4 regions of the Lysinibacillus sp. FW301-JW8 genome follow, and region 3 is predicted to be linked to each of the others. Evidence: riboswitches for the same ligand, from Rfam matches in the RefSeq annotation. Region 3 holds a riboswitch; each other region holds the start of a gene.
The links. A riboswitch is a leader RNA that binds a small molecule or an ion and turns the genes downstream of it on or off. The one in region 3 is predicted to bind S-adenosylmethionine.
Positions count from the first base shown of each region.

Region 1: another riboswitch for S-adenosylmethionine. It lies ahead of AC3WOM_RS20430 (bifunctional homocysteine S-methyltransferase/methylenetetrahydrofolate reductase); the one in region 3 lies ahead of metA (homoserine O-acetyltransferase MetA).
Region 2: another riboswitch for S-adenosylmethionine. It lies ahead of AC3WOM_RS19750 (MetQ/NlpA family ABC transporter substrate-binding protein); the one in region 3 lies ahead of metA (homoserine O-acetyltransferase MetA).
Region 4: another riboswitch for S-adenosylmethionine. It lies ahead of AC3WOM_RS07240 (cyclase family protein); the one in region 3 lies ahead of metA (homoserine O-acetyltransferase MetA).

Region 1 is NZ_JBYTBB010000060.1:7,770-10,933, forward strand. It holds gene AC3WOM_RS20430 (bifunctional homocysteine S-methyltransferase/methylenetetrahydrofolate reductase) at 1-1,266, opposite strand, end outside; SAM riboswitch class I at 1,352-1,451, opposite strand; gene AC3WOM_RS20435 (protoporphyrinogen oxidase) at 1,577-2,965, opposite strand.
Region 2 is NZ_JBYTBB010000056.1:26,752-29,915, reverse strand. It holds gene AC3WOM_RS19755 (PPC domain-containing DNA-binding protein) at 342-845, opposite strand; SAM riboswitch class I at 1,095-1,199, shown strand; gene AC3WOM_RS19750 (MetQ/NlpA family ABC transporter substrate-binding protein) at 1,288-2,121, shown strand; gene AC3WOM_RS19745 (methionine ABC transporter ATP-binding protein) at 2,342-3,164, shown strand, end outside.
Region 3 is NZ_JBYTBB010000008.1:105,882-109,045, reverse strand. It holds gene AC3WOM_RS05575 (bifunctional cytochrome P450/NADPH--P450 reductase) at 1-133, opposite strand, end outside; gene metA (homoserine O-acetyltransferase MetA) at 343-1,278, opposite strand; SAM riboswitch class I at 1,402-1,512, opposite strand; gene AC3WOM_RS05565 (nucleotide excision repair endonuclease) at 1,706-2,077, shown strand; gene AC3WOM_RS05560 (TrmB family transcriptional regulator) at 2,122-2,904, opposite strand; gene AC3WOM_RS05555 (TSUP family transporter) at 3,030-3,164, shown strand, end outside.
Region 4 is NZ_JBYTBB010000012.1:41,059-44,222, reverse strand. It holds gene AC3WOM_RS07245 (DedA family protein) at 13-603, shown strand; gene AC3WOM_RS07240 (cyclase family protein) at 649-1,386, opposite strand; SAM riboswitch class I at 1,504-1,609, opposite strand; gene AC3WOM_RS07235 (YuzC family spore coat inner layer protein) at 1,967-2,266, opposite strand; gene AC3WOM_RS07230 (helix-turn-helix domain-containing protein) at 2,833-3,164, opposite strand, start outside.

The DNA of each region.
Region 1 (3,164 bases), on a different contig from region 3:
ATCGCCAACCTTTGTTGGATCTCCAGTCACCGCTAATATATCATGAATTCCTAGTGCATTTAAGCCCATTAAATGGGATTGCAGACCAATTAAATTACGATCTCGACATGTAATATGTGTTAGCGGGCGTACCCCATGTGTTTCTTTCAGTAATGCGCCCATTGCCACATTGCTTATTCTTGGAGATGCAAGTGAATTATCCGCCATCATAACCACATCTGCGCCTGCCTCATATAATTTTTTAGCACCTTTAATAAAGCCATCGATTTCTAAATGTCTTGGTGTATCCAACTCTACAATAACCGAGCGTTGACGTTTTACTTTTATATGCAGAGGCTCAAATCTTGATGGTTCTGCCTCACGTACAATCTCTACTTTTTCTGGCTTCGCTAATTTTTCTTCTACCGGAGACAGCTCCTCTAAGTATTTTTTTGCTGCAGCAATATGCTTTGGCGTCGTACCACAGCAACCGCCTATTAAACGTACACCTTGATCTCGAAGTGCTACAGCTGCTCGACCAAAATAGTCTGTCTCAGACTCATAAACCACTCGGCCGTCTTCTAAGTCTAGAAGAGATGCATTTGGATATGCTGACATAAATGCCTTCTCAGGAAGCTCTACACCTTCAAATGCTTGAATCGTATGGAATGGACCTAAACGACAGTTAACACCTACAATATCAGCTCCAAGCGCTTCAAGCTCATGTAGAGCGTTATTTAAACTCTTACCATTTTGCAATACTCCCGGTTCATGCATTGAAACTTGCGCAATGATTGGCAACTTGGTTTTTACTCGAAGCATTTTTAATGTCGCTGTTAATTCTTCAAAATCATAATAGGTTTCAAGTAAAAGGCCGTCTGGATTCCCTGCAAGTAATACAGTTGCTTGCTCTTCCACAGTCGCTAAAATTTCTTCTAACGTTGCATCGCTTTTTCGGATGCCTCGAATTCCTCCGATAGTTCCTAAAACAAATTGACCGCCATCTGCAGCGGCTCGCTTTGCAATTGTAATAGCAGCTTCATTAAACTGCTGAACACGCGATTCTAATCCATAGCGTGCTAATTTTATGGCATTCGCTCCATAAGTATTTGTTTGAATAATGTCGGCTCCAGCTACGATATACTCTCTATGAATCTTTTCAATTAATTCTGGTCTTTGAACATTCATTTCCTCATGACAGTACTCCAAGCCATAGCCGTATAATACCGTACCAATTGCACCATCTGCTGTCAGAACATGCGTTTTTAACTTTTCAAGCAATCCCATAAAACTAGCCCCTCTTCCTATTTTTCTATAATAAAAAAGCCTTCTTTAACACAAAGAAGGCTTTTACGTTTCGTAATTTTGTTCCTTCTCATCTTCGACCATAGGGTCTTCTGGATTTAGCACCTGACAAAAAGTTGGTTGCTGAAGCATCATAGGGCCAGTCCCTCAGCTTCTCTTGATAAGAATTTAGTATGAATTTTTTAAATAATTAAAAGAATCATATCGTTAACAAACGTTTGAGTCAAGACTATTTCACGTAACAAAGGATATTTCAAACGAAAAATATAATTTTTTGTCTTATATTCTGCAATTAAGAGAGTTTTTCAGCAATATCCTCCCCTATTTTTTTACCGTTTTGAATACAAGCACCTATACCTACACCAAAATAAGAGCAGCCAGCAATGGATAAATTCGGATAGTTTGTTTCGAGCTCTTGTAATAAACCCTGTAATGCCTCACGATGAGCTAAATCATATTTCGGCATTTGATCAATCCATCTACTCACATTCACGACATTTGGCTTTTCTTCAATTCCCAAGCTTTTTCTTACATCCTCTAAGGCAACAACCGCTAATTCTTCATCTGTCATCCTACGTAACTTCTCATACGCAGGGTTAATACTTTTATAGAAGAGTCGAACAAGTAATTGCTCATTTGCTGAAGTATGCTTCCACTTGCGGCTTGTCCATGTCGCTGCATTACAGATTACATCCGAATTATGTGACACAATAAAGCCTGTTCCATCAGCTGGTAATCTATTATCGGGTACATCAAATCCTAAATAAATCGTAATGGCTGAGGCAGTATTGAACTGTTCAAAATAACGGTTCAATGTATCATCCTTTAATAAGCTCTGTACAGCTTCATTAGGTAATGCTAAAACAACATGATCTGCTTTAATAACCGTATCATCTGCCAAAGTAACAGTGTAGTGATCTTCCTGCTTGTTGACACTTGTAATGGTAATTCCCTTAATAATTTCTACATCAGTTAACGTTTCTTCAAGACGATCAATTAAAGACGATAAACCATTTTTAAACGAAATAAACTTTTTATTAGCGGCTTTTACAAATTGTTCTCGATTTGCATCAAAACCTTTAATGATACTACCGTACTCATTTTTATAATCAATTAAATAAGGTAAAGTGGAGGCTATCGATAATTGATGTAAATCTCCTGAATACACTCCTGCAAGTACTGGCGCTATTTGGTTTTGTACAAGCTCCTCGCCTAAATAATACGTTAAAAATTCTCCGATAGAGCTATCCTTTGTAAAGCCCGCATTCGGCATTGTCAAATCCTTTAATGCTTCTTTTTTACCTTCTTCGGATACAAGTGTGCTTTCCTCCAGAGAGTGTAGGCTCATTGGAATGCCGAACGTCGAATCTGCCGGAATGGCATGGAGCTCATTATTTGTGTATATATAGGAAATCCCAGTTTCGTTGTATACCAAATCTTGCTCAAAATTAAGCTCTTCAATCAGTTCCATAACACCTTTATGACGAGCTACAATTGAATCTGCCCCTGTTTCCATAATGAATCCATGTTCGTGAGCAGAGTGCAGCTTACCACCTAGATATGTATTTTTTTCAACAAGCACAAGCTTTACATCTAAATTTTTCTCCTTCACTTGACGCTGCAAATAATGCATCGTACATAAACCCGTAATTCCGCCGCCTAATACAACCACTGTTTCCATATTAACCGCCCCTAATTTTTGTTGTCTTCCTTTAGTATAAACTCTTTTTATTGAAAATTACGCTAAATCCTTTACAAATTTAGCAAAAATGGAGCTATCCAGTGGTTAGGATAGCTCCATTTCTATGACTAAAGTATGTATTTTTCCATAATAATACAAAAAATACTTTTAACCTTAAATCTCGGTCATCAGCTTGCAA
Region 2 (3,164 bases), on a different contig from region 3:
CTCTATAGGTAGTGATCTGAATGAATTTAAGCTACTTTTCAGAGGTGTCCAAACACCCGCTGAAATAGAGGAACTCAGGCTAAGATCTTCACATCCTGTGAAAACGCCTGAGTGACCAACATCGTGTTGACCCAAAGCCTCTGGCGGATGTCACGGAATCGAAAAGAAGTTAATAAAGGATGTTAGCCTAAAATCATCGCATCCATGCGATAACGGCTAACTGACCTGCTTCATGCAGGCCTAAGCACAAAGCCGATTCCGGACGCAATTATGCCGAGGCATAATTGATATAAACAAATTCCAAAAAAACTGTTCTACAGCAATGCCATAGAACAGTTTTTTCATTTCTCGATCTTTCTTGGACTCTGTAAATCTTTTTCTAAAGGATAAAATTGAACATGTCCTGTTTCATCATCAAATTGGCGAATATGCTGAATGCCCTGTACCTCAGCTAAAACGATATCGGCTGTAATTACAATATTTCCACCCTTTATCAAATGCCCTCCCGATACTTGACCCCATTGATCACTCATTGATCCATGAAGATGCGTCTCATATTCTCCATCACGTTTACACACAACACCAGCACCTTGAATAAATTCAAGGGGTCCCTCTTTTTTAACTACTTCACTGAAACCGACATTAATTTTAGAGGTCTCATCTGGTACTAAATATACAAAACTACTTTTTTGAAAACTGCCAATACAGCTAACAATGGTAGCCGACTCAATATCGTTCTCTTGACAGATTGCTTCTATCCCCTCGATAATATCAGTCCCCATTAAAATACGAGCACTAATCACTTTTCCAAATGCTCCAACTCCGTAATTTACTCTTATAGGCATCTCTACACCCCTTTTTGCTTCAAAGTTTTTTATCATAACCAATTACACCCCAACGTCTAGCTAGCTCTAAAAGCTTCTACTCAAAATCCGTAGGGGGCTCTCACTTGATTCAGCGGATGCAAAAACAAAAAACCATTCATCTCTTCACATATTTGCTAAATCAAAATAAATAAAAAATAAAATAATTATTGACTAATAATAACCTATAATTTATATTAGTTCTATCGGATTTATAAAAATACTATATATCTCTTATCAAGAGTAGCTGAGGGACTGGCCCTATGAAGCTCGGCAACCTCCTTTTTAAAGGAAGGTGCTAAATCCTGCAAACGATTGTCGTTTGATAGATAAGAGAGGACGTTTTTTCATGAGCCTCTCTTAGTTTATAAGAGAGTTTTTTTATTTTTAAAAACCGATAAAACAAACTTTGGAGGTCATATTCATGAAGAAACGAAACAAATTTTTATTAGGCATAGCAGGTCTTACATTAGCAGCTGCATTAGTAGGCTGCGGTACAAAAGAAGATAGTAAAGGTGACCAAGGTAAGGCTATTGATGAAAATAAAATCGTAGTAGGGGTTACTTCTGGTCCACATGAACAAATTGCAGAGGTTGCGGCAAAAGTTGCAAAGGAAAAAGGCTTGGAAGTAGAGCTTAAATCCTTCTCTGACTATGTTTTACCTAATACTTCATTAGCTGAAGGCGATCTTGATGCAAACAGCTATCAGCACGAGCCTTTCTTAGATACTTTTAATAAAGATCATGATACAGACTTAGTACCAGTAGGAAAAACTATTCTGAATCCAATGGGTGTTTACTCTGAAAAATATAAATCTTTTGATGAAATACCAGACGGAGCAACATTTGGTTTACCAAACGATCCAACAAACGGTGCCCGTGCACTATTTGTTTTACAAGAAGCTGGCTATATTAAATTAAAAGAAGGTACTGGCCTAACAGCATCTATCCGTGATGTTGAAGAAAACAAGAAAAATTTAAAATTCATAGAGTTAGAGGCTGCACAAATTCCAAAGCAGCTTAGTGAGGTTGATGTAGCTGCTATTAATACAAACTTTGCGCTTGATGCTGGCATTAATCCTAAAGAAGATTCTATCCTTTTAGAATCTACTGACTCTCCTTATGTAAACTATATCGTAGTACGTGCCGAAAATGAGAATGATCCAACGATTAAAAAATTCGTTGAAGCTTATCAATCTGATGAAGTACGCAAATTTATTGAAGATGAATTTAAGGGTTCTGTAATTGCAAGCTGGTAAGTACTAAAAATAGACTTCGATAAAGTGGTTATTTTCCCCATCTTCCACTGATTATTCGTTGAAACAATTGGGCTTATACAGGTTATTAAGATCCCTACTTAGAATTTTTTGTTCTTGAAAAGGGGATTATACAGCACGTTAAGCGGGATAAAATAGAGAATCTGCTAGAATCCTTTGGGAAAGCGAGCAGATTCTTGCTTTTTAGAAAGGAGACATCCATATGATTCGGTTAGAAAATATATCCAAAGAATTTAAAACAAAAAAAGGTATTGTCAGAGCAGTGGATGGGATTAACCTTCATGTTAAAAAAGGTGAAATTCATGGGGTCATTGGCTATAGTGGTGCAGGTAAAAGTACACTTATTCGCTGTGTCAACCTATTGGAGCGTCCAACAGCAGGAAAAGTTTGGATCAATAATGTGGATATTACTTCCCTTTCCCTAAATGATCTTCGAAAGACCCGTCAAAAGATCGGGATGATCTTCCAGCATTTTAATCTCTTAAAAACTGCGACCGTTTATAACAATATTGCTATCCCATTAAAGCTTCTTGGCTATAACGATGTCGAAGTAAAAAATCGTGTGGCGAAATACGCTGAAATTGTTGGTTTAACAGAAAAATTAGAAAGCTTTCCAAGTCAGCTTTCAGGAGGTCAAAAACAACGAGTTGCTATTGCCCGTGCATTAGCACAGGAACCCGAAATCTTACTAAGTGATGAAGCGACTAGTGCACTTGATCCAGAAACAACAGAAGCCATTCTTGAGCTTTTATTGAAAATTAATCGTGAGCTAGGCATTACTATTTTACTTATTACGCATGAAATGAATGTCATACAAAAAATCTGCGATGATGTATCTGTTCTTGAAGCAGGGAAAGTTGTGGAATACGGCTCTGCTATTGATCTTTTTGCGAAGCCTCAGCACCCAACAACGCGAAAGTTCTTGAACACGATTTCACAGCGTAATCTATCCCCTTCTCTTATCCAGCAGCTCAATGTTTCAGGGAGTGTTATTCGTCTAACATTTCTCGGAGAAAGTACTGGAA
Region 3 (3,164 bases):
CTAATCGATATATCGGCCCATACTCTTCTGCAAGCTTACAAAGTGATAATGTTGGCTGCTCTTTATCGATTAAGGGCAAATGGCCAAGTGGACCAAATGTTTTTGGTTTTGGAACATCTTCTACACTTATCATCATGAATCCCTTCTTTCAGTAAAATAAAAAATGATAGTTAAATCTATCATTTGATAAAATAATATACCAAAAATTAAGTAGAACTCAACTTTTTAGAAATTATCCAAGGGAAAAATGGCAGTATTTGTGAACAAAGAGTGAAATAGCAAAAGCCCAACCTCTCACTCTAGTAAGTTGAGACATTGGGCTTTTTGCGGATTTAAATTTAACTAAATATGATATTCAATTTCATCAACGAAATCCCATTCATATGGTGTTTCTTGATAAACATAGTAATTCAGCCAGTTTGAGAATAGCAAATGGGTATGGGCACGCCATGTATTAATTGGCTCATGTGCTGGGTCGTCATTCGGGAAATAGTTCACCGGTACAGTAATATCTAACCCTTTTGCGACATCTCGATTATATTCATCTGCTAAAGTTGTTGCATCATACTCAAGATGACCTGTGATCATAATGTTTTTATTATCCTTGGACTGCACAATAAATACACCTGCATCCTCTGAATAGGACAGTAAACGTAAATCAGGATGATTGCGTACTTCATCAATAGAAACAGATGTATAACGAGAATGTGGTGCTGTAAATAAATCACTAAATCCACGCACTAAGTCGACTGTTAAATCTGTAATGACATGCGAATAAACACCTGAGCATTTTGCTGGAAGTTCAACCTTCCCGATTCCATAATGATGATATAAAGCAGCCTGTGCCCCCCAACATATATGTAGGATAGATGTCACGTTTTTCTTAGACCAATCCATAATTTGTGAGATTTCCTGCCAGTAATTCACTTCTTCAAAAGCCATCTTCTCTACAGGTGCTCCTGTAATAATCATTCCGTCAAAGCGGCGATGACGAATTTGTTGGAAAGTTGTGTAAAATAGCTGTAAATGTGATTTACTAACATTTTTTGATTCATGTGTTGCTGTATTTAAAAATGTAATATTGACTTGCAGTGGCGTATTCCCTAGCAAGCGCAGTAATTGCAGCTCTGTTTTCTCTTTTTCAGGCATTAAGTTGAAAATTAATATATTTAATGGACGAATTTGTTGTGTATTCGCACGATCCTCTTCCATCACGAAAATCTTTTCCTCTCGTAAATGTTCTCCAGCTGGTAAGTTTTTTGGAATATTAATTGGCATCTTGCATTCCCCTCTCTTTTATTTCCCTCTTCAAAATCAAGTTTACAATGACACTTTTTATGAAATTAAAAAATCCCCCTTATTCCATGCGAGATAGAATGAGGGGGATTTTCACCACGTTCACTCTTATCTCTCAAAGGAAAAAACCTTTGCTGGAATTAGCACCTTTCTAACATTTGTTAGAGGTTGCTGAAGCGTCATCGGGCCAAATCCCTCAGCTTCTCTTGATAAGATTATTTAATTAAAATGAATTGTAACATGAACTATTAAGAATATCAATAAAACATAGAATATTTTGTCATTACTATGCATGTTTAGCTAAATTTTGATGAACACTAATCATCATAACAACATATGAAATTTTATGGTAAACATGCTGTGATTATGTTAACATATACCTTTAGTAACAGAGAGGAACGTGAATAGCTTGATTAAAATTGAATTTCCTAAACCAGATTTAGTGATTCGCCAGCGTGAGCAAGATTTAAAGCCTGGTGATGTACCAATTACACCATACCATGGTTTTATTGACTTCCATAAAATCACACGAGACAAAGGTGGCATTTTCTTATTTTACAATGAGAAAAATGAGCTTTTATTTGTCGGTAAAGCGCGTAAAATTCGTCAACGTATAAAAAAACATTTTGAAGACAATGTATCACCTATGAAAAATCATCGTCAAGAAATTTTCAAAATTGAAGTTTATGAAATAGAAGATCCAATGGAACGTGAAATTTACGAAACGTATGCCATTAATGTTTTCCGCTCTAGATATAATGTTGATAAAGTATTTTATTAAAAAAGAATCTGCTTGCCTCTAAAGGCAAGCAGATTCTTTATTTTTTACTCTACAAAAAATGCTTTTCGTTCTTTCGTAATCCATTCCTCAAGCTCATGATCATCTCGTCTTAGGAGACGATTAATAAGGACATCATGCCAAATATAATCCTCTAATAAATAAATGTGAACCGGATCATTCGTAATAAAAGCAGTTTCAAGATTTGAAGGAGAATGTCCATAAATCATCTCTTGACCATCGATAGACAAGATAAACCAGTGCTGTGTAGAAGATTTTTTCGTATAATATGTCATTCGATGCATATCGATGGATGACACAGGTTCATGCACATATAGTGTAATACCGTGAACAGGAACTTGTTCAGCCACCAATAAAATATCCTCTCTCAATGCTTCATACATCTCTTCCCACATAGAAAGAAGTACCTTTTTCTCCGCTTTCTTTAATAATGACTGACAATAATTAATAATGGTCTGCTTCCCTTTTAACATTAACACTTTAGGCTCCGCTTCCTGCTCCTTAGTTTCTAATTTTTCTAATTGGTCACTAATTGACGTAAAATTCGATTGCCAGCGCTGTTGAATTTGCTGTAAAAACATAGCAACAGGAATGGAAGAATAAGTTGTTTGATCAGCAGCCTCCTCTTTCAGCACTAATCCTTTTTCAACGAGCACATCCAGTATGTCATAAACTCTTGCTCGAGGAATACCAGAGTTTTTGCTGACCTGATAAGCACTAATATGGCTCTTTTGGACAAGTGCCGTATAGGCCTTTCCTTCATATTCTGTAAATCCTAGCTCTTTTAATTGGGCGATTAATTCATCCATCCAATCCCTCCATTTCCTTTATTATAGAATAATTTGATGAATAGAAGCTAATGAAAAAAATAGTCTTTACAGCGAAATAAAAATTAGTTACTATTTCAGTAGTAACTATCTAATGAGGTGTCAACATGCTTTTTGAAGTAGATGTAAATGTAGTAATTTTATTGATTGCGTTTGGGTTTCTCGCAGCCTTTGTAGACTCTGTGGTTGGTGGTGGTGGCTTAATCTCATTACCTGCTCTTTTGTTTGCGGGTTTAAATCCT
Region 4 (3,164 bases), on a different contig from region 3:
TGGGATGAATTTATGGCACATCATGTACAATCTCTTATAGAACATTACGGGTATTTTGGCATTATTCTTATCCTTGTTGGAGGGATTGTCGGGTTGCCTATTCCTGATGAAATATTTTTAACATATGTAGGATATAGTGTATATCGCGAAACACTAGCACATGTTCCGGCATTACTCAGCGCAGCCATAGGGGCAATAGGCGGCATTACCTTAAGTTACTATATAGGTTATCGGTTCGGGCTACCTTTATTGCATAAATACGGACCGAAGATTCATATTACTAAACAGAAAATTGATTTTACTAAAAAATTGTTTACAAAAATAGGCCCAGTCTTATTACTGATAGGTTTTTTTATTCCAGGTGTACGCCATCTTACCGCATATATAGCTGCCATTAATAACTATCCATATAGGAAATTTGCTTTTTTTGCTTATGCAGGAGCATTTATTTGGACATTTACTTTTATTACACTAGGAAAAGTACTAGGTGAGAAATGGCGCTATGTAGGATTTTATTTATCTCATTACAGTATTTATCTAATTGTAGTCTTCATCATATTAATGTTGATCATTTATTATTTTTTCAAAAAAAGAAATAAATAAGGGTCTGATTCTTCTAAGTGAAGTGAATGAGACCCTTATTTATTTTTAAGGTAGGATGGCAAATGAACGAACGGGGAATCCAGATGCTTTTTCTGGTTTTGGTACGATATTGAATATGACAGCCCCTTTTGGTGGCAACTGATCTAAATTTGTTAAAAGCTCAATTTGATAAGTATCTTGCTCAAGTACAAAATATTCACCGTCTAACTTACCATTTTTACGAAAATCTGCTGCTGAATCAGTGTCGAAAGTTTCGTGACCAATAGCACTAACTTTTCGTTCTTTGAATAAAAATTGTAAAGCCTCTAATCCCCAACCGGGTATATGATTATGACCCTCAGCATCCTTATTATTGAATGCTTCCTTATTTGGCCAGCGCTTACTCCAATCGGTGCGTAGGGCAACAAATGTACCTGCTTCAATTTCCCCATGCTCAGCCTCAAAGTCAAGAATACCCTGAACACTTAAGGTAAAATCATTATTTTGATCGGCTTCATTCGATTTATCAATCACGATTAATGGTAGCACTAATTCCTTTAAATCTAATTCTTCTAAAAAACGTGTGTCCCTTACAAAATGGATAGGGGGATCAATATGCGTTCCGTATTGTCCGGGAAAAGTGAATTGCTGTGCAAAGAAGCCATCATCATGAGAGAATAAGGTTTCAAATTTTGCGTCCTCAAACATAAAGAAGTGAGGCGAATTTGGTCCAAATGTATGTGTTAAATCTACCCATTTTCTTGATTTCAATAGCTGCACTGCTTGTAAAAGTTCATTAGTCATCGTATTTACCTGCTTCCTATTAATAGTTTGAGTTATTTCCTTCTTGTTCAATCACAACCACAAAAAAGAGTCCTTCTTGGAGAAGAGGACTCTTGTGCAAAGCAACTGATGTAGGTCTTCTCATCTTCAAGGCAAATATTTTGCCAATTGGAGTTAGCACCATACCCAGAGGCTGGTTGCTGAGACTTCATAGGGCCAATCCCTCTGTCTCTCTTGATAAGAAATGCGATATAAGAATTTTCAGAAATAACGATTACAAATACATTAGCATATTTTTTTATAGTTTACAAGTTCAATAGGGATACATGGTTAATATTTTACATACAAAAAGAGCGGCTATATCCAGTTGTTAATAACTCTTCTTAATCGCCCTGTTCGTTATATTGATCTGGAACTGATACATTAAGGGAGATGCTGATCTAGTTAGCGTAAAAACAATGTCTTTAGGGTACCAGAAAAACCAACTAATACGGTTAAGCATTTGTTAGGGAAAGAGCCACGCTGATTAGAGGCTCTTAGGGGAAAGTTAAGTATACAAGTGGGTTCTTATGAAAAGAGCCCTCTTGTAGAAAAGGTGCTGTCACCAGCTTAAAACTAACGTAAGCTTGCAGCATTCACTATCTGTAAATACTATCCGAATATTATCAGGTGTATAGTTTGTTTCAAATTTCATAGTAATACCCGTTGAAATGATTAACTTTTCAACCTCCGATTTATTTGATTTCTGTGCAGCATCCATAAGATCATGTGCAAATTGTTCTGATCCATCAATTTTATCTGTAAGTAGCTGAGCTTGCTGCATAATTCCCTTTACTCGCTTGGCAGAAATTTTTAATTTATTTGTATTTACAGCGGGAAAAGGATTAGTATTTGTCGGCATAGCTAAATATCTAGATGGTTGGTGAAGAGCTGGATGATTTACTATTGCCAATTCTGGATAATAGGTAGGATAGACGAAATATGGATAAGGGTGGTTGTAATACAGCTTAATTCCTCCTATCCACTAGCTGATACCCTATCTTATGTGCAGCAAAGACTTTCGGTGTTCACTGTTTCTAGATATCAAGGAGGGCATTATCAAATGAAGCAGAACAATACAGTGGATGAGCTAGGAAGAGGTAACTAAGTCGATTGGAAATAATGGAGCTTGATCAGAGATGAGCCTGGGCTGATCAAAAGTGAAGGAAACCAGATCGAAAAAGAGTTCAAGCTGATCAAAAATGGAGGGACCTGAGCAAAAAAGAGTTCAAGCTGATCAAAAATGGAGGGGACCTGATCAAAGAGGGGGCCGAACCGATCAAAGGGACGGAACCTGATCAAAGAGAAGCCCAAGCCGATCAAAAAAGAACGGAACCCGATCAAAGTATAGCTCAAGCCGATTAAAAGTGGAGGAAACCCGATCAAAAAAGAAGGCTTCGTTCTTAATAGCCTTCTTTCACAATTATTTTATCCAAGAACACGTAAAACATCATCTATTTTTTTGTTATGGGAGAGAATGCCGTAGTTCATCCATGTTAAGAAATCAACCTCATAGACACAGTTGTTTTTCACTGCTGAGAGATTGTTCCAGGTAGTGGATTTTAACAATACTCGTTCCTCTCCTTCAAAAATTGAATGTTGCTTGTCGAAGGTAATGAATAAATGATCAGCATCTAAATGTATAAGCTGATCAAATGTTAGATGTTTTTTTCGTGTATGAGGTGGAATATTCCATACAGACTGATGGGGTGTTAAGCCGAGATCACGATATAGAATGGGTCCCGTATAGCCGCATTCGG